2 regions of the Streptomyces sp. NPDC006544 genome follow, and region 1 is predicted to be linked to the other one. Evidence: riboswitches for the same ligand, from Rfam matches in the RefSeq annotation. Region 1 holds a riboswitch; the other holds the start of a gene.
The links. Region 1 has a riboswitch for glycine ahead of gcvT (glycine cleavage system aminomethyltransferase GcvT). Riboswitches for the same ligand answer to the same signal wherever they lie in the genome.
Positions count from the first base shown of each region.

Region 2: it holds a riboswitch for glycine, as region 1 does, so the genes downstream of both, gcvP (aminomethyl-transferring glycine dehydrogenase) here and gcvT (glycine cleavage system aminomethyltransferase GcvT) in region 1, are expected to answer to the same signal.

Region 1 is NZ_JBEXOV010000038.1:46,168-56,145, forward strand. It holds gene ABZY44_RS19260 (ABC transporter ATP-binding protein) at 1-361, opposite strand, end outside; gene ABZY44_RS19265 (ABC transporter permease) at 451-1,452, opposite strand; gene ABZY44_RS19270 (ABC transporter substrate-binding protein) at 1,650-3,428, opposite strand; gene ABZY44_RS19275 (ABC transporter permease) at 3,460-4,452, opposite strand; gene ABZY44_RS19280 (enhanced serine sensitivity protein SseB C-terminal domain-containing protein) at 4,975-5,715, opposite strand; gene ABZY44_RS19285 (enhanced serine sensitivity protein SseB) at 5,782-6,492, opposite strand; gene ABZY44_RS19290 (AAA family ATPase) at 6,594-7,205, opposite strand; glycine riboswitch at 7,495-7,599, shown strand; gene gcvT (glycine cleavage system aminomethyltransferase GcvT) at 7,783-8,898, shown strand; gene gcvH (glycine cleavage system protein GcvH) at 9,059-9,439, shown strand; gene glyA (serine hydroxymethyltransferase) at 9,456-9,978, shown strand, end outside.
Region 2 is NZ_JBEXOV010000063.1:8,056-18,033, forward strand. It holds gene ABZY44_RS25775 (MerR family transcriptional regulator) at 50-706, shown strand; gene ABZY44_RS25780 (DNA polymerase IV) at 829-2,433, shown strand; gene ABZY44_RS25785 (PRC-barrel domain-containing protein) at 2,594-2,959, opposite strand; glycine riboswitch at 3,077-3,175, shown strand; gene gcvP (aminomethyl-transferring glycine dehydrogenase) at 3,374-6,259, shown strand; gene ABZY44_RS25795 (DUF5999 family protein) at 6,355-6,558, opposite strand; gene ABZY44_RS25800 (hypothetical protein) at 6,844-7,464, opposite strand; gene ABZY44_RS25805 (glutamate-cysteine ligase family protein) at 7,981-9,516, shown strand; gene ABZY44_RS25810 (type II CAAX endopeptidase family protein) at 9,710-9,978, shown strand, end outside.

The DNA.
Region 1 (9,978 bases):
CCGAGTAGTACGGGTGCATCGCGGACAGCGGGTCCTGGAAGACCATGGCCATCTTGCGGCCGCGCAGGGTGCGTACGTGGTCGGCGTCGGCCGTGATCAGGTCCTCGCCGTCGAGCACCACCTCGCCCGAGATCTGCGGACGGTTGCGGACGTGACCGGTGCGGTGCAGGCCCATGATCGCGAGCGAGGTCACCGACTTGCCCGAGCCGGATTCGCCCACGATGCCGAGCGTCTTGCCGCGCTCGAGGTCGAAGGAGAGCCCGTCGACGGACTTGACCAGGCCGTCGTCGGTCGGGAAGTGCACCTTGAGGTCGCGCACCGAGAGGAAGGCCCGGTCCCGCACCCTGCCCTGCTCGGGCACGAAGGCGGGGCCGGAGGCGGGGGCCGCCGTGGAGCCGGACGCGGGGGCCGGTACGGACGCGGCCCCGGCGTCGGTGGTGTGGTTCTCGGTCACGTCAGCCTCACGCGCGGGTCGATGACGGCGTACAGCAGGTCCACGATCAGGTTGGCCAGCACCACGAACAGTGCGGCGAGCAGGGTGACACCCATGATCACCGGGAGGTCGCCCGCGCTGATGGCGGCGACGGCTGCCGTCCCCAGACCCTGGAAGTTGAAGGTCGTCTCGGTGAGCACCGCGCCGCCGAGGAGTCCGCCGAGGTCGAGGCCGAACATCGTGACGACCGGGGTCAGCGTGGAGCGCAGGGCGTGCTTGCGGATGACCACGCCCTCCTTGAGCCCCTTGGCGCGGGCGGTGCGGATGTAGTCCTCGCCGAGCACGTCCAGCATCGTGGCGCGGGTGATGCGGGCGTAGGTGGCGGCGAAGAGGAAGGCCAGGGTCACCCAGGGCAGGATCAGGGAGTTGAGCCAGGCCCCCGGATCCTCGGTGAGCGGTTTGTAGTTGGAGACGTCCAGCCAGCCGAGGCCGTAGACGAAGACCGCTGGGGCCACCATGCCGGTGAAGAAGATCGGCAGGGAGACGCCGGCGAGTGCTCCGACCATGACGGTGCGGTCGACGGCGGTCCGGCGCTTGAGCGCGGAGATCACACCGGTGGCCACGCCCGCGATCAGCCAGATGACGGCCGCGCCGAGCGCGAGCGACAGGGTGACCGGCATGCGGTCGACCAGGGTGTCCCAGACGGGGACCTCGGTCTTGAAGGAGTAGCCGAAGCACGGGGCCGCGCAGTGCGTGATCTCGGTGCCGCCGTCGTAGTCGCGGCCGGTGAAGATGCCCTTCATGAAGATCAGGTACTGCTCGGAGATGGGCTTGTCGAAGCCCATCTTGACCCGGATGCCCGCCAGGGCGGTCGCGTTGGTCTCGCGTCCGGCGTACATGAGCGCCGGGTCGCTGCCGGTCAGCTTCGGGACCGCGAAGAAGATGCCGAAGGTGACCGCGGAGACCACCAGCAGCGTTGCGGCGACGTTGAAAAGTCGCCGTATGAGGTAGACGAGCACTGCAGTCGGCCGCTCGGGCCGACGGCCGCCGCCCCTTGTGGGGACGGCAACCGCCGCCTGCGGCCTTCACCTGCCCTTCGGACTAGCGCATGTGCGGTGAAGGCGTAACCAGCTGGTGTCTGACGAGCCGTACGGTCGGCCGCCCGGTCGATCGGACGAGTCGGGCGGCCTGCGAACCGTGGTGCGGCTGCGACTGACTACTTCGCGACGCCGAGGGTGGCAAGGTCGATCTTGCCGAGGGAGTCGTTGAAGTAGACGTTGGTCAGGCGCGGGTTGTGGTAGACGAAGGCCTTGTCGAAGTTGATCGGCAGATACAGCGCCTTCTCCATGACCTTCTGGTTGATCTGGGTGTAGAACGGCGCGGCGGCTTCCGGGGTGGCGGCGGCAGCGGCGGTCTTGAACAGCCCGTTGATCTCAGGGTCGTTGATCATGCTGTAGTTGTTGTTGCCGTTCGGCAGGATGAACGAACCGTCGACCAGCGGCTGCAGGAAGCCCGAGCCGGAGTTGTAGTCGGCGCCCCAGCCCATCACGATGATGCCGTAGCCCTTGGCCTTCACGTTCTCCGGCGAACCGATGACGGAGGACGAGAGCTTGCCGTCGTACTGGTCGATCGTGACCTTGATGCCGACCTTGTCGAGGGCCGCCTGCAGGGACTCCGCGGACTTCACCTCGGGGGCGCGGTTGTTGCGGACCGCGATGGTGGTCGTGAAGCCGTCCGGCTTGCCACAGGCCTTGAGGGCCTCCTTGGCCTTCTCGATCTGCGGCTCGCCCTTGGTCAGGCCGTACGGGTCGTACTTCTTGTCGGCACCGGGGATGCCGGGCGGCAGCATGTTCGCGCCGAGGTCACCACTGGTCGGGCCGCCGCGGGCGGTCTGCAGGGACTTGCTGTCGGCCGCGTAGATGACGGCCTTGCGGCACTCGACGTTGTCGAACGGAGCGACGGTCGTCGGGAAGGCGAAGTAGCGGATGTAGCCCGTGAACGGGTTGTCCGCGTTGGCCTTGAGCGCCTCGTCCTTGAGGACCTTGTTCTTGCCGGCGGCCTGCATGCCCGTGCCGTCGACCGCGAGGTCGATGTCACCGGAGAGCAGACGCGCGTCCATGTCGTCCGGGTTGGTGGTCACCGTGAAGGAGACCGTGTCCGGCAGGCCCGTGCGGATCGTGTCCGTCGACGGGTCCCAGTTCTCGTTGCGGACGAAGGTCGCGCCCTTGCTCGCCGTGAACTCCGACACCTTGTAAGGACCGGTGGAGACCGGCTTGTTGGTGTAGGTGGCGCCCGTGTCCTTGCCCGCGGGGACCGGGGAGGACGAGGGCATGGCCAGCAGGTACTTGAAGTCGGAGTTGGCGCTCGCCAGGTTGAAGACGATCGTCTTGTCGTCCGGCGTCTCGACGGACTTCAGACCCATCTTGTCGGGGTCGGTGTCCTTGTACGGGCCGGGGTACTTCTGGCCCTGGTCGAGTATGTCGATCAGGTACGTGGGACCGCCGGACAGCACGTCCTGCGCGAAGACGCGCTCGATGCCGTACTTGAAGTCCTTCGAGGTGATCGGCGTGCCGTCCTCGAACTTGACGCCGTCCTTGATCTTGACGGTGTACGTCTTGCCGTCGTTGCTCAGGACCGGGTCGGCCGCGGCGAGGTCCGGGACCAGCTTGGTGCCCGCGGCGCCCGGCTTGCTGTCGTACGCGAACAGCTGGCGGATGTAGAGCCGCTGCATGCTCCACACGAAGCCGTAGTACGCGCGCGCCGGGTCGAGGTAGTCGACGTCCTGGGGGGACCAGAGCTTGAGCTCTCCGCCCTTGGTGGTCGACGGGTTCACGATGCCCGTGGTCGCGGCGTTGAAGCCGCTGGCACCGGCCGCCGGCTTGCCCTCGGAGGGCTTCTTGGCGTCGTCCTTGGAGCACGCCACGGCGGACATCGACAGGGCAGCGACCACCGCGGTGATCGCGAGCGCCTTCTTTCTGCGGATCACGTTGTTCAACCTCCATTGGTGGGTGAATCGTTGAAGCGGTTCAGCTGCCCTTGGGGTCGAGTGCGTCGCGCAGCCCGTCCCCGAAGAGGTTGAACGCCAGGACGGTGATGAAGATCGTCATACCCGGGACCACCATGTACATGGGGTCGTCCTGGTAGATGGGGATGGCATCCGACAGCATCTTTCCCCAGGAGGCGGTGGGCGGTTTGACGCCGGCACCGAGGAAGCTGAGGGCCGCCTCCGTCAGGATGTTCGTCGGGATGATCAGCGTCGTGTAGACGAGGATCGGCGCGAACAGGTTCGGCAGCAGCTCCTTGATCAGGATGTAGCCGCGGCCGGCGCCCAGGCTGCGCGCCGCCTCCACGTACTCGCGTTCGCGCAGGGAGATCGTCTGGCCCCGCACGATGCGGCCGATGTAGGGCCACCCGAAGAAGCCGATGACGACGACGAGTACGCCCATGCGGACGCCCGAACCGGTGAAGCCCCAGAGGGAGTTGGGGACCACGGAGACCAGGGAGATGGTGAAGAGCAGCTGCGGGAAGGCCAGCAGCAGGTCCATCGTGCGGCTGATGAGGCCGTCGACCCAGCCGCCGAGGAAACCGGCCAGGGCGCCCAGCAGGCTGCCGAGGACGACGGAGACGAAGGCTGCGAGGAACGCGACGACCAGGGAGATGCGGGCGCCGAAGACGATCCGGCTGAACACGTCGCGCCCGTTGGTCGGTTCGACGCCCAGCAGGTAATCGGGGCTGATGCCGCCGAAGGACCCGAGCGGTGTGCCGAATTCCGGGTCGAGGAGATCCTCGTGGAACTCGTTGGGCGGGTGGCCCAGCAGGCTCACGATCAGCGGGGCGAAGACCGCCACCAGGATCAGGAGGATCACGACCACGCCGCCCGTCAGCGCGATCTTGTCGCGCTTGAGCCGCATCCAGGCGATGCGGCCGGGCGAGCGGCCTTCGATGGCCTTGGCTGGGACGTCGGCTACGGACACGGGTGCGGGAGTCTCCGCGCTCGTGTCGTGCAGTGGTGCCGTCATCGTGGTGGGGACCCCTCTCGGCCGACGGGTGGGCCGGCCCATGCCCGCCGCTGTGGCGGCGTTGGTGCGGAGTGGCGCTCGGAGTGCGGAGTACTGGAAGAGTGCGGGAGGGCCCGGGTGCGCGGGAGGCGCACTCGATGCCGTGCGGTGCTGGCAGTACTGGCGTAGCTGGTGGTGCGCGTGGTGCTGTGCGAAACGACAAGCGAATTTCCCGTGGCAGGTCCGCCTCCGGGAGGACTGACCTGCTCTTGGGTGGGGAGTCTTCATCGGGCGCTCGATCAGCCGCCAGACCCGCAGGTGAATGGATGCGCAACCGTGATGTGAGGGTCGAGTTCCCGTTATCCGGACTTCGCTGGCGTCTCAGCGGAGCAAGACCGTGCGTTCGGTGCGGAATGGGACATGGCGCCCAACTCGTCGTACCAGCATGCCTATTGGGCGTACATCAGCGGCGAAATCAGGACAACGCAAAGGCCGCACGGAACGCCTGTTCCGTGCGGCCTCGCATGGCTTGATACCGATGTCTCAGTAACCGGCCGCCTGTCCCTCGCGGTCGTAGAAGGGCCTCGTCTGCGCCCGGAGCCACATCGCCACGGGGTCGTGCTCGTCCGCGAGCGCGACCGTGCACACGGGCACGCCCTCGGGGACCACGCCGACGGACTGGCGCATCATCTCCCGTACGGACTCCAGCGCGGGCGCGGAGGCGTCGTAGAGGTCGAGCCCGACGGCCAGGTACGGAGACCCGAGCGCGGGCTGCACCCAGGCGCGGCGCAGCGAGCGGACGGCGGGCGTGCGGTGCGCGTGCTGCGTGAGCAGCCCGTAGAACTGCGGGAGCTCCAGGGCGGGCTCGGACAGCCGCAGCGGTCCCGCCGGCATCCGGTCGAGACCGGTGGCGATCCGGCGCAGGTCGGCCCAGGGGATGCCGACGCCGCCGCCCTGGGCATGGGGATTGAGCCACAGCCCCCAGCGGTCGGGGTAGAGGGCGCGGGCGATGTCCCGGCCGGTGACCACCTCGTAGCCCCGGTTCCAGCCACTGGCGGCCAGCTCCTGGGGGGAGGTCACGCAGGGCGCGTAGCCGAGGTTCTCGACCTCCATGCCGCCGTACTGGGCATCCGGCGAGCCGGGCTGCCCCTGCCAGAGCAGCATCCACAGCCGGCCCTCGGCGAGGGCGTGCAGGAGCGACTCGTAGCTCTCGTAGCGCCCGGGAGTCACCTGGCGCAGCATGTGCTCGACCTGCCCGACCGCGGCCGTGCCTGACGCACTCACCCGGTACCCCTCTTCGTCTGTTCGTCCGCCCGTCGCCCACGCGTGTCCACACCAGCTTAAGCGTGCCTACGGCAGGTAGAAGGGGCGCACGCGCGTAACGATGAAGTCGACGACCGGGTCCTCGGCGGCGTCGAGGAGGATCAACTGGACGGGCCAGGGGGCCGGTACGCGCGCCAGGGCGCGGCCCAGGGCCTCCATCGGGGCGTTTCGCATGTCGGTCGACCATCCCACCAGCTGGACGCCGACGTACAGCTCCGGGGCCCCGCCCTCGACGCTGGCGAGGCAGCGGTAGGCGGCCGTGACCGCCGCGGTGGCGCGGAACTCCTCCGCGGCGGCGGCCAGGAAGTCCACCGGGTCCTGCTGCCAGTCGGGTTCGAAGAGCCGGACCCGGCCGCCGGTGGCGGTGCCGTCGAGCGCGCTCCGGCCGGCGCGGCACAGCTCGGCGACGGCGGGCGGGGGGAGCGGGGCGCCGACGGCGCCCTCGGGATTGAGCGCGATGCCCAGCTGCGGGGGCAGGCCGCGGGCGAAGTCCACGGCGGGGGCCACGGCGAAGTCCATGGCGGGTCCGGCGCAGGCGCGGAACTGCTCCTCGGAGGTGTAGACGGGCACGTACGCGGCGCCGTTGATCTCCATGGTGGGCAGGCTCAGACTGCCCACGCCGCCGGGCAGCGGGATCCACACGTGGCTGCGCCCGAGCACCTCGACGATCCGCCCGCCGGCGTCCGCCTGCCCCAGCGCCGCCCCGAGCACCTGCTCCAGCTCGTTACCCGGCCACATGTACGCCTCCGCTTCGTTCACCCTTGTCCGCCCCGAGGTTAACGGTCGGCCCCGCCCCGCCCGCCGGGGGCCGGGCCGCGGCGGCCGCCGCGGCCGCGCGGCTACCGGAAGCCGATCTCCGTCAGGCGGGACGCCGCCGGCCGGTCCAGGAGGACCACCGACGCGCAGCCGGCCGGCGGACGGCCCGACTCCGCCTCGCGCAGCAGCCGGGCCACCGCGCCGCGGTGCCGGGCGAAGGCGTACGCCGACACCCCCCGCCCGCGCGCCGCCTGCCCAGCCCTGGCCTCCTCGGGGGTGGTGTCCAGGAGCACCAGGTGCAGCGCGCGGCCCCGGCGCCGGGCGGCCCCGGCGAGGACGGCCCGTACCCAGCTCTGGGTACCGCAGTCGTGGACCACGGCCGAGGCTCCGGAGCGCAGCACCCGCCACAGCCCCCAGTAGTGGGCGATCCGGACGGCCGGCCGGTACACCGCGTACGGCACGGGGGCCGGCATCAGGCGCTCCCACCGCTCGCGCGCGTCCTGGGAGTCGATGCCGCCGCCCTGTGCGGCCCGCTTGATCAGGGTGCTCTTGCCGCCGCCGGGCAGTCCGGACACCACCACGATGTCGCCGTCGGCGAAGCGCAGCCGGCCGGGGCCCGCCACCGCGCGCAGGTCCCGTACGACCGCCGTCGCCGGCTCGGCCGGCCCCCGCGCCGCGCCGCGCTGCGTGGGCACCCCGGCGGCGCCGCCCCCGCCGGTCCCCGCATCGGCTTCCGCGCCCGTCGTCGTGTTCGCTGCCGTGCTCGGTGCCGTGCTCGTTGCCGTGCTCGCTGCCGTCAGTGCTCCGAATCTCCGCACAGTGATCGCCTCCCCCGCGTCGGGCCACCGGGACCCGTCCCCTGAGTGTAAAGAGACGGTAATCCGGGACCACCGGTTCCGCTCCGCTTGCGGACCCCCTCCCCCATTCGGCCGCACGCCGTGCAATGATGTGCGCCATCTGGACACCAACTGCATACCGGCCGCTTGAATCCACGCGGGAGAGTCCCGGCGGGCCCGCAAGGCCGCGTCCGGGCGCCGAAGGAGCAAGTACCTCCCTTGAATCTCTCAGGCCCCGTACCGCGTGGATGAGGCAGATCTGAAAAGCGAGCCGCGCCACCGCCCGTGAGGGCACCGGCGCTGCTCCACCCAAGGTGCAAGTCGAAGGCCTTCCCCTGGAAGCGGGGAACTCTCGGCGAACCTCTCAGGTTCCGATGACAGATGGGGAGGAACTCCTCCTCGTCATGTCATGCCCTGGGACCCGGGAGCCACACCCATGAGCACTGCCCCCCGCCTGACCGCCCTCGATGCGCTGCACCGTTCACTCGGTGCGACCATGACCGATTTCGCGGGCTGGGACATGCCGCTGCGGTACAGCAGCGAGCGCGACGAGCACAACGCCGTCCGCACCAAGGCCGGCCTGTTCGACCTCTCCCACATGGGCGAGATCACCCTGACCGGCCCCGAGGCCGTCAAGGCCCTCGACTACGCGCTGGTGGGCAACATCTCCACCGTCGGCGTCGGCCGCGCCCGCTACACGCACATCTGCCAGGAGGACGGCGGGATCATCGACGACCTGATCGTCTACCGCCTCGGCGAGGACGAGTTCATGGTCGTCGCGAACGCCTCCAACGCGCAGGTCGTCCTCGACACGATCACCGAGCGCGCCGCCGGCTTCGACGCCGCGGTCCGCGACGACCGCGACGCGTACGCGCTGCTCGCGGTGCAGGGTCCGCAGTCCCCGGGCATCCTGGCCTCCCTCACGGACGCCGACCTGGACGGGCTGAAGTACTACGCCGGCCTGCCGGGCACGGTCGCCGGGGTGCCCGCGCTGATCGCCCGCACCGGTTACACCGGTGAGGACGGCTTCGAGCTCTTCGTCGCCCCCGAGCACGCCGTGGAGCTGTGGCAGGCGCTGACCAAGGCGGGCGAGGGTGTCGGCCTGGTGCCCGCGGGCCTGTCCTGCCGCGACACGCTGCGCCTGGAGGCGGGCATGCCGCTGTACGGGCACGAGCTGACCACCTCCCTCACCCCGTTCGACGCGGGTCTGGGCCGGGTCGTGAAGTTCGAGAAGGAGGGCGACTTCGTCGGCCGCGCCGCCCTGGAGGCCGCCGCCGAGCGCGCCGCCGCCAGCCCGCCGCGCAAGCTGGTCGGCCTGATCGCCGAGGGCCGCCGCGTTCCGCGCGCCGGCTTCTCCGTGACGTTCGACGGCCAGGTCGTCGGCGAGGTCACCTCGGGCGCCCCGTCCCCGACGCTGGGCAAGCCGATCGCGATGGCCTATGTCGACGCGGCGCACGCCGCGCCCGGCACCTCCGGCGTCGGCGTGGACATTCGCGGTACGCATGAGGCGTACGAGGTCGTGGCTCTGCCGTTCTACAAGCGGCAGAAGTAACTCTGTACGGGACCGCTGCCGTTCGGGTCGCCCCGCCGGGGCTCCCGCACCGGTTCCCGTACGCCCTCGCGCCCGCGCTCCGTCCCGGTCCGTCCCGGTCCGTCTCGGCACGCAGGACCACCGTTCGTATCCACTCCCCCGCATCCAGGAGAATCAGGTCATGAGCAACCCCCAGCAGCTGCGTTACAGCAAGGAGCACGAGTGGCTGTCGGTCGCCGAGGACGGCGTCTCGACGGTCGGCATCACGGAGTTCGCGGCCAACGCGCTCGGTGACGTCGTATACGCCCAGCTCCCCGAGGTCGGCGACACGGTGACGGCAGGCGAGACCTGTGGCGAGCTGGAGTCGACCAAGTCGGTCAGCGACCTGTACTCCCCCGTCACCGGCGAGATCGTCGAGGCCAACCAGGACGTCGTGGACGACCCGTCCCTGGTGAACTCGGCCCCGTTCGAGGGTGGCTGGCTCTTCAAGGTGCGCGTCACGGAGGAGCCGGCCGACCTGCTCTCCGTGGACGAGTACGCCAAGCTCACCTCCGGCAACTGACCCCAGGGGATCGAAGATGTCTGCAATGAACACCCCTCTCCACGAGCTCGACCCGGACGTCGCCGCCGCTGTCGACGCCGAACTCGTGCGCCAGCAGTCGACCCTGGAAATGATCGCGTCGGAGAACTTCGCCCCGGTCGCCGTCATGGAGGCCCAGGGCTCGGTCCTGACCAACAAGTACGCCGAGGGCTACCCCGGCCGCCGCTACTACGGCGGCTGCGAGCACGTGGACGTCGTCGAGCAGATCGCGATCGACCGCATCAAGGCGCTGTTCGGCGCCGAGGCCGCGAACGTGCAGCCCCACTCGGGTGCGCAGGCCAACGCGGCCGCGATGTTCGCGCTGCTGAAGCCGGGCGACACGATCATGGGCCTGAACCTGGCCCACGGTGGCCACCTGACCCACGGCATGAAGATCAACTTCTCCGGCAAGCTCTACAACGTGGTCCCGTACCACGTCGACGAGACCGGCCAGGTCGACATGGCCGAGGTCGAGCGCCTCGCCAAGGAGTCCAAGCCGCAGCTGATCGTCGCGGGCTGGT
Region 2 (9,978 bases), on a different contig from region 1:
CTGGTGACTGCCTACCTTCGAGGTGGCAGGTCAAGGACGGAGGGTCGGCGTGAGAGTCACGGGCGACGGTATGACCGGGGGCATCCCCGCACGGAGTGACGGTGGGCCGTACCCGCTGCACGGTGGTGCGGTAAGTTCCGCGCGCCGTCAGCCGGAGCCCGCGCCGGTCGGTTCGATGGGGCCGGTGGGGCCCCAGGGTGGCGAGCCGGTCGCGGAACAGGTGGGCTACCGCGGGCCGACGGCGTGTGCCGCGGCCGGCATCACGTACCGGCAGCTCGACTACTGGGCGCGGACCGGGCTGGTGGAGCCGAGCGTACGGTCCGCGTACGGGTCGGGCACGCAGCGCCTGTACAGCTTCCGCGACGTGGTGGTCCTCAAGATCGTCAAGCGCTTCCTGGACACCGGGGTGGCGCTGCAGAACATCCGCACCGCCGTGCAGCACCTGCGCGACCGCGGTTTCTCGGACCTCGAGCGCATGACCCTGATGAGCGACGGCGCCACGGTGTACGAGTGCACCTCCCCGGAGCAGGTCGTCGGCCTGCTCCAGGGCGGTCAGGGAATCTTCGGAATCGCCGTCGGCGTGGTCTGGCGCGACGTCGAGAACGCGCTGTTGCAGCTGCACGGAGAACGCGTGGACACCGGCGAGACGGTGGCCGGCCACAACCCCGCGGACGAGTTGGCCGCGCGGCGCAACCGGGCCGTCTAGAGGGCTCGGAAGGGACGGTCCGGCAGGAGGGTGCCGGTCCGTCCGGCACCGCCCGCCCGCACGGCGGGCCAGGCCGGACCGCCTGGGGCCGATTGTCGGTGGCGTAGGGCAGCATCGGGGTTGTGAGAGCCGCGCCGACCATCCTGCATCTGGACATGGACGCCTTCTACGCCTCGGTGGAACAGGCGTCGAAGCCGAGCCTGCGCGGCAAGGCCGTCATCGTCGGCGGGCTCGGGCCGCGCGGGGTCGTGGCCACCTGCTCGTACGAGGCCAGGCGGTACGGGGTCCACTCGGCGATGCCGACGGCCCAGGCGCGCCGGCTCTGTCCGAACGGGGCGTACCTGATCCCGCGCTTCAGCCTGTACCGGTCGGTCAGCGACATCGTCATGGCCCTCCTGCGGGAACTGTCCCCGCTCGTCGAGCCGCTGAGCCTGGACGAGGCCTTCGTGGACCTGGAGGCGGGCGGCGTCGCCTTCGACGCGGCGGGTGCGCGGGCCGCCGGGGAGCGGCTGCGGGCGGACATCATGGCCGCGACCGGGCTCAGCGGATCGGTCGGACTGGCCGGGTCCAAGATGCTGGCCAAGGTGGCCTCCGAGGAGGCCAAACCGGCGGGGCTGCTCCTGATCGAGGTCGGCACGGAGCGGGCGCACCTCGCGCCGCTGTCGGTACGGACCCTGCCCGGGGTGGGGCCGGCCACGGGCGAGCACCTGCGGCGGGCCGGGATCACCACGGTCGGGGAGCTGGCGAAGGCCGGCGAGGACGAGCTGGTCCGGATGGTGGGGCGCTCGCACGGGCTCGGGCTGTACCGGATGGCGCTGGGCCTGGACGAGCGGCCGGTGGTCGCGGAGCGCGACGCGAAGTCCGTGTCGGTCGAGGACACCTTCGACGTGGACCTGCACGACCGGGTGCGGATCCGCGGCGAGGTGGGGCGGCTCGCGGACCGGTGCGTGCACCGCCTGCGGGAGTCCGGGCACTCGGGGCGGACGATCGTCCTCAAGGTGCGGCGCTACGACTTCTCCACGCTGACCCGGTCCGAGACGCTGCGGGGCCCCACCGACGACCCGGCGGTGGTGCGGGAGGCCGCGGCGCGGCTGCTGGAGGCAGTGGACACCACGGGCGGCGTGCGGCTGCTGGGCGTGGGCGTGACGGGGCTGGCGGACTACACGCAGGAGGACCTCTTCGCCTTCGCGCTGGCCGCCCGTGCGGACGGCGAGGCCGCGCCGACGGCTGAGGCGGGCGAGGCGGGCGAGGCGGGCGAGGCGGGCGAGGCGGGGGCGACGGGGGCCCCCGGAGCCGTTGAGCCGGACGGGGCCGCGGGGGCTCCTGAGGCGGCCGGGGCGGGTGCGGGCGCAGAAGCGCAGGAGTCGGCGGAGGCCAGTGGGGCGGAGGACGAGCCGGCCGCCGGGGCGCCGGCGCCCGGGGGAGGAGCCGTGGCCGCTGAGGCGGCCGCCGGCGGCGGACCGCCCGGCGAGGCCGGGGCGGTCCACGGGAGGCTCTGGCAGGCGGGGCAAGACGTTCGGCACACGGTGTACGGGCCGGGGTGGGTCCAGGGCAGCGGGGTCGGGCGGGTGACCGTGCGGTTCGAGCGGCCCGGTTCGGAGCCGGGCCGGGTGCGCACCTTCCTGGTGGACGATCCCCAGCTCGAGCCGTCCGATCCGCTGCCGCTGGTGGGCGTACCGGCCGGACCCCGAGGAGGGGACCGGCGAGATCCGGAAGGGACGGCCTGAGGGCTGTCCCGCAATCCCCGGCGGGCGCACGACGCCAGCTACGGCACCTCGCCGCGTTGTCGGAACGCCCGAATACGCCCAGTATGGGGGCGCTCCTCCGCCTTGCGATGCACCGCATCCGACGCCGTGCGCTGACCCACCGGGGATTGCGGGACAGCCCTCAGCCCTCGTCACCCGCGAGCCGGCCGAAGTCGCGCCGGAACTCGCTGGGGAGGGCCACGTCGAGGCCGTAGTGGTGGTAGAGCTGCAGCTCCTGTTCGGGGGAGAGGTGACGGCCCACGCCGAAATCGGGCGCGTCCTTGATGAGGGAACGCTCGAAGGGCACGTGCAGGGTCTCGCCCACCAGCTCGCTCGGTTCCAGCGGGACGAAGGCGTCCCGGCTGAAGAGGCCGGTCCGTACGGCGGCCCATTCCGGGACGCCCGTGGCGTCGTCGAGGTAGACCTCGTCGATGGTGCCGATCTTGGTGCCGTGGCGGTCGAACGCCTTGCGGCCGATCAGGCTGCGCGGATCGATGTCAGTCTGCACGGTCCGGTCCCTCCACTGGTCGCAACTCCTCCGTTATGACTACAAAAGTGCATTTCCGGAGAGGGGGCCACTCGAGGGAGGCCCCGGATCCTCGCTGGTAGGCTGGGTGACGGCTGTTGACCCTGTGCGGGAGAGTCCTCCGAGTGAGCTCGACGGAGGCGCCGAAGGAGCAAATCCTCCCCGGAATCTCTCAGGCATACGTACCGCACGTAGGTGAGGCCACTCTGGAAAGCAGGGCGGGTACCGGGCGCGCAGTGCCGGTTCCCCTCCTCACCGACGGTGAAAACCGGACCTCGCGAGCGATCCTCGAGGGGCCCGGTGAAACTCTCAGGTTGTGATGACAGAGGGGGAGGCCGTCCGGGTGCCCGCGCCGAGGCACCCCTCGCAGGTCGTACGACCAGGAGGCCTCCGTACATGACCGCCAACCGCATTCCGCTCTCCCAGCTGGAGCGAGGCATCCCCTTCGAGCAGCGCCACATCGGCCCGGATGCCGAGGCGCAGGCCAAGATGCTCGCCCAGGTGGGCTACGGCTCCCTGGACGAACTGACCGCCGCCGCGGTACCGGATGTGATCAAGACCACTGACGCGCTGAACCTGCCCGAGGCGCGGACCGAGGCCGAGGTGCTGGCCGAGCTGCGCCAGCTCGCCGACCGCAACCAGGTCCTCTCCTCCATGATCGGTCTCGGCTACTACGGGACGTTCACGCCGCCGGTGATCCTGCGCAACGTCATGGAGAACCCGGCCTGGTACACGGCGTACACGCCCTACCAGCCCGAGATCTCCCAGGGCCGTCTCGAAGCCCTGCTGAACTTCCAGACCGTCGTCGCCGAGCTGACCGGCCTGCCGACCTCGGGCGCCTCCCTGCTCGACGAGGGCACCGCGGCCGCCGAGGCCATGACGCTCGCCCGCCGCGTGGGCAAGGCCAAGGGCAACGTCTTCCTCGTCGACGCCGACGCGCTGCCGCAGACCATCGCGGTGATCCAGACCCGTGCCGAGCCGATCGGCATCGAGGTCGTCGTCGCCGACCTGTCCGGGGGCGTCCCGGCCGAGGCCGCCGAGCGCGGCGTCTACGGCGTACTGGTCCAGTACCCGGGCGCCTCCGGTGCCGTTCGGGACATCAAGCCGGTCATCGACCAGGCGCACGAGCTCGGCGCGATCGTCGCCGTCTCGGCCGACCTGCTCGCCCTGACCCTGCTGACCTCCCCGGGCGAGCTGGGCGCGGACATCGCGGTCGGCACCACGCAGCGCTTCGGTGTCCCCATGGGCTTCGGCGGACCGCACGCCGGATACATGGCCGTCCAGGCCAAGCACGCCCGCTCGCTGCCCGGCCGCCTCGTCGGCGTCTCCGTGGACGCGGACGGCAACAAGGCCTACCGCCTGGCGCTCCAGACCCGTGAGCAGCACATCCGCCGCGAGAAGGCCACCAGCAACATCTGCACCGCGCAGGTGCTGCTCGCCGTCATGGCCGGCATGTACGCCGTCTACCACGGTCCGGACGGCCTGCGGACGATCGCCCGCCGCACCCACCGCTACGCCGCCCTCCTCGCCGCGGGCCTGACGGCCGGCGGGGTCGAGATCGTGCACGGCGCCTACTTCGACACCGTCACCGCCCGGGTCCCCGGCCGCGCCGCCGAGGTCGTGGCCGCCGCCCGCGAGGGCGGGGTCAACCTGTACCAGGTGGACGCCGACCTGGTCTCCGCCTCCTGTGACGAGACGACCCTGCGCGCCGACGTCGAAGCCGTCTGGGCGGCCTTCGGGGTCGAGGCCGACCTGGAGGCGCTCGACGCCACCACGGCCGACGCGCTCCCGGAGGGACTGCTGCGCGAGGACGCGTACCTGACCCACCCGGTCTTCCACCAGCACCGCTCCGAGACCGCGATGCTGCGCTACCTGCGCAAGCTCTCGGACAAGGACTACGCGCTGGACCGCGGCATGATCCCGCTGGGCTCCTGCACGATGAAGCTGAACGCGACCACAGAGATGGAGTCGGTCACCTGGCCCGAGTTCGGCCAGCTGCACCCGTTCGCCCCGGTGGAGCAGGCGGAGGGGTACCTCACGCTCATCACCGAGCTGGAGGAACGTCTCTGCGAGGTCACCGGCTACGACAAGGTCTCCATCCAGCCGAACGCCGGCTCCCAGGGTGAGCTCGCCGGCCTGCTGGCCGTCCGCGCCTACCACCGGGCGAACGGTGACGAGCAGCGCACCGTCTGCCTCATTCCGTCCTCCGCGCACGGCACCAACGCCGCGAGCGCCGTGATGGCCGGCATGAAGGTCGTCGTGGTGAAGACCGCCGACGACGGCGAGGTGGACGCGGCCGACCTGCGGGCAAAGATCGAGCAGTACCGCGACGAACTCGCCGTGCTGATGATCACCTACCCCTCCACGCACGGTGTGTTCGAGGAGCACGTCGCCGAGATCTGCGCCCAGGTGCACGATGCCGGCGGCCAGGTCTACGTGGACGGCGCGAACCTCAACGCCCTGGTGGGCCTGGCCAAGCCGGGTCACTTCGGCGGCGACGTCTCGCACCTGAACCTGCACAAGACCTTCTGCATCCCGCACGGCGGCGGCGGTCCGGGCGTGGGCCCGGTCGGTGTCCGGGCGCACCTGGCCCCCTACCTGCCGAACCACCCGCTGCAGCCGACCGCCGGTCCCGAGACGGGCGTCGGCCCGATCTCCGCCGCGCCGTGGGGCTCGGCCGGCATCCTGCCGATCTCCTGGTCGTACGTGCGGCTCATGGGCGGAGAAGGCCTCAAGCGCGCCACCCAGGTCGCGGTGCTCGGCGCCAACTACATCGCCAAGCGCCTGGAGCCGCACTACCCGGTGCTCTACACCGGGCCGGGCAACCTGGTCGCGCACGAGTGCATCATCGACATGCGCCCGCTGTCGAAGGCGACGGGTGTCAGCATCGACGACATCGCCAAGCGTCTGATCGACTACGGGTTCCACGCGCCGACCATGTCCTTCCCGGTCGCCGGCACGCTCATGATCGAGCCGACGGAGTCCGAGGACCTCGCCGAGATCGACCGCTTCTGCGACGCGATGATCGCGATCCGCGCGGAGGTCGAGCGGGTCGCGGCCGGCGAATGGCCGGTGGACGACAACCCGCTGGCCAACTCCCCGCACACGGCGGCGGCGCTGGGCGGCGAGTGGAACCACCCGTACACCCGCGACGAGGCCGTCTTCCCGGGCGGGGTCTCCGCCGCCGAGAAGTACTGGCCGCCGGTGCGCCGCATCGACGGTGCCTTCGGTGACCGGAACCTGGTGTGTTCCTGCCCGCCGCTGGACGAGTACGACAACTAGGACCCACGGGTTCCAGGCAGACGAAGGGGCCGGTCCGGGAGTGGTACTCCCGGACCGGCCCCTTTCGGCACCGGCTGCCGGCGGACGGGCCGCGGCTAGGCCGCCCTCATCCCGTGCGCCGCGAGGGCGCGGTGGGGCGCGATGATCTGGCCGTCCGGCAGCAGCTCACCGGTGTCCTCGAAGAGCAGGACGCCGTTGCACAGCAGGCTCCAGCCCTGTTCCGGGTGCACGGCCACGGGGTGTGCGGCCTCCCGGTCGGCGGAGTCGGCGGTCGGGCATGCTGGCTTGTGCTGGCACATGGATGCGTTCTTTCGCTGCGGTGTGGTGTGCGTGCTGCGGCTCGATGCGTTGTTCATGGCCGCCCCCCGTATCAACGACTCGGCTTGGTCAGGGTCCCCAGTGTTCCCCGACGACAGGGTGTCCGCAGGGATTTCCCCGCAGCTGTCCTCATGGATTGATGACGCATCACTCGTGCGGGCGGTTCAGCTCAACTCCCCTGTCCTTTCGGATGGTTCGCAGGGGGCCCGAGTGGGCTAGGCCGAATGGGCCGGACGGATGGGCGCCGTCCGGCGCGGGTGGCCCGCTCAGGCGGCAGGCGCCGCCACCGAGGGCGGGACCGGCGGCGCCGACGGTGTGAGCCGGTGGGTCAGGACGGGCAGCAGTTCGGAGACGGGGTGCGGCCGGTAGGCGGCGATGCCCGGCGGGGCGGGTGCCAGCGGGATCAGCAGATCGGCCGCGGCCGGCAGTCCGGCGGAGGCGTCGGCCCCCACCGAACCGTGCAGCCACAGCGTCAGCATGTACAGCTCGGGAACGGACAGCAGTCGCGGCTGGTAGTTCTTGCCGAGCGATTCCGCCTGGCGCAGCGCGCGTTCGGTGGCGGCGACGTAGGGGCCCTCGAAGAAGTGGGAGAAGGCCCAGCCGTCCGGGGTGAGCCGGGTGTCGGCCGCCGCGACGTAGCGGTCCCCGCTGCGGATCAGGAACCGCCAGCCGGTCAGCCTGGTGCGCGGGGGCCTGCCGCCCGAGGGCAGGCCGGAGATGTTCAGCCGGTCCAGGACGTGGACGGGCAACGGCAGTTCGGCGGTCATCGGACCCTGGAGGTCCCGCAGGGCCGGCGTGTGCGCCTCATGGACGGCCGTGGGGGAACCGAGGGCCGCGAGGACGCTGCGCAGGGCGGGCGCGGGAGCCGGAGGGACGTGCAGCGGCATGGTGGGTCGCCTCTCACTTGGGAGACCGGTGGATCGGGGGCGAGGTGCGGGTGCGGGACGGCGCTGTCGCATTCTGGGGCCAGAGGGGGGCCGAGGGGCAATGGCCGCGCGCCAACTCTCTGCCTCGTTTGCGGAGTTTATACGACCTGTGTTCACGCAGTGTTTCGGCTAGCTGTCCCGCCCATTACCTGCAAGACGCTTACCGGCCCCTCTGACATCACATATATGCCCGGTGCGCGCAAACATGAAGCGCTGACCTCGGAGGTTACCGGACGGGGGCTCGGCTGGAAAGCGCCTGTTATCCGGAACCGGCAAAGTCGACGCGGTATTTGCTGACGCGTCCTTGCCAGGTGAATGTGCCAAAGCGCCTGTCGGCCAAACCGGCGCGCGCTCCTGTCCGGTCACGCCCCTTCCGCGTTATCGATCACTCCGCCGGGGCATCATCGAGCGTAACGCGCGCCTGGGCCGACGGATCCCTTCCAATCCGGCCAGGCCCACTCGAGGAGGGACGCTCCGATGGGGGAGAAGGTCGTGGCGGGCGGATTCGACCTGTCCGATCGGCAACGGTACCGACGGAAGCTCCACGAGTGTCTGGAGGGACTGGAGCGGCTGCTGGCCGAGAAGAGGTTCGATCGCCCGAAGAACATGATGGGGCTGGAGATCGAGCTGAATCTCGCGGGTTCCGACGGTTTGCCGAGAATGGTGAATGCGCAGGTTCTGGAGCGCATAGCGAGCCCCGATTTCCAGACCGAACTGGGAATGTTCAACCTGGAGGTGAACGTACTGCCCCACCGGCTCGGCGGCCGCGTATTCGACCAGCTCGCCGAAGAACTGAGCGCGGGGCTCGGCTATGCCCACCGCCAGGCCGTGGAGATCGACGCCGGGGTGGTGATGATCGGCATTCTGCCGACCATCTCCCGGGCCGACCTGGTCACCGCCAACCTCTCGGCGGTGGACCGCTACTCGCTGCTGAACGAGCAGATCCTGATGATGCGCGGCGAGGACTTCACGCTCGACATCGACGGGGTGGAGCGGCTGACCTGGACCTCCGGGTCGATCGTGCCGGAGGCCGCCTGCACCTCCGTACAGCTGCACCTGCAGGTGACTCCGGGCCGGTTCGCGGACGTGTGGAACGCGGCGCAGGCGGTGGCCGCCGTACAGACGGCCGTCGGCGCCAACTCGCCGTTCCTGTTCGGGCGCGAGCTGTGGCGGGAGTCGAGGCCGCCGCTCTTCCAGCAGGCCACCGACACCCGGCCGCCCGAACTCCAGGCGCAGGGAGTGCGGCCGCGCACCTGGTTCGGCGAGCGGTGGGTGGACTCGGCGTACGAGCTCTTCGCCGAGAACGTCCGCTACTTCCCGGCCCTGCTGCCGATCTGCGACGAGGAGGAGCCGCTGCGGGTGCTCGACGAGGGCGGCGTACCGGCGCTCCAGGAACTGGTGCTGCACAACGGCACCGTCTACCGGTGGAACCGGCCCGTCTACGGAGTCGCCGACGGGGTGCCGCACCTGCGCGTGGAGAACCGGGTGCTGCCGGCCGGACCGACGGTGGCCGACGTCGTCGCCAACGCCGCTTTCTACTACGGCCTCGTACGGACCCTCGCGGACGAGCCGCGGCCGGTGTGGAGCCGGCTGCCCTTCGCGGAGGCGGAGGCCAACTTCGACGCGGCCTGCCGCTACGGCATCGACGCCCGGCTGCGCTGGCCGCGCAAGGGCCGCGGCGGAGGGCTGGCGAGCGTGCCGGCGGTGCGGCTGGTCCTGGACGAGCTGCTGCCGATGGCGGCCGCCGGGCTGGACGCGTGGGGCATCGAGCCGGCCGACCGGGACCACTACCTCGGCATCATCGAGGAGCGGTGCCGGCGCCGGGTCAACGGAGCGACCTGGCAGGTGGACACCTACCACCGGGCGCGCGCGGCCGGGCTGGAGCGGGACGCGGCGCTGGCCGCGACCACGCGCCGCTACAGCGAGCTGATGCACAAGGGGGAGCCGGTGCACACCTGGCCGGTCGGCCTCGCGGAGGAGGAGGTGGGCGCCGCGGCGGCGGTCGGGGGCTGACCGTGGCGCGCGCGGGTCCCGCGTCTTCCGCCCGGTCATCCGTTCCCGCGCCGACGAGGCAGTATGGGGTGATCGAACGGAATGCCCCAGCGAGAGGTCGCGGTGGGCGGCGCGACGGGAGACGGGCGTGCGGACGGAACCGGAAGCTGCGGTCGGGGAGCTCGGCGAGGGCCCGGACGGGCGGCGGGCGCTCCTGCGCACCGAGACGCTGCTCGTGCTCGCCCTGTCCCTGGGCGCGAGCGGCCTCTCGGCTCTGATCAGCTTCATCGGGTCGCTGACCAAGCCCGGCGGGCTCAAGGACCAGGCCGCCACGCTCAACGGCTCGTACGCGCCCGGCCGGCCCTGGCTGGACCTGGCCTGGCAGCTCTTCGGTATCGCCAGCGCGCTCGTACCCGTCCTGCTCGTCGCCCACCTGCTGACCCGGGAGGGCGCGCCGGGCCTGAAGGCACTGGGCTTCGACCG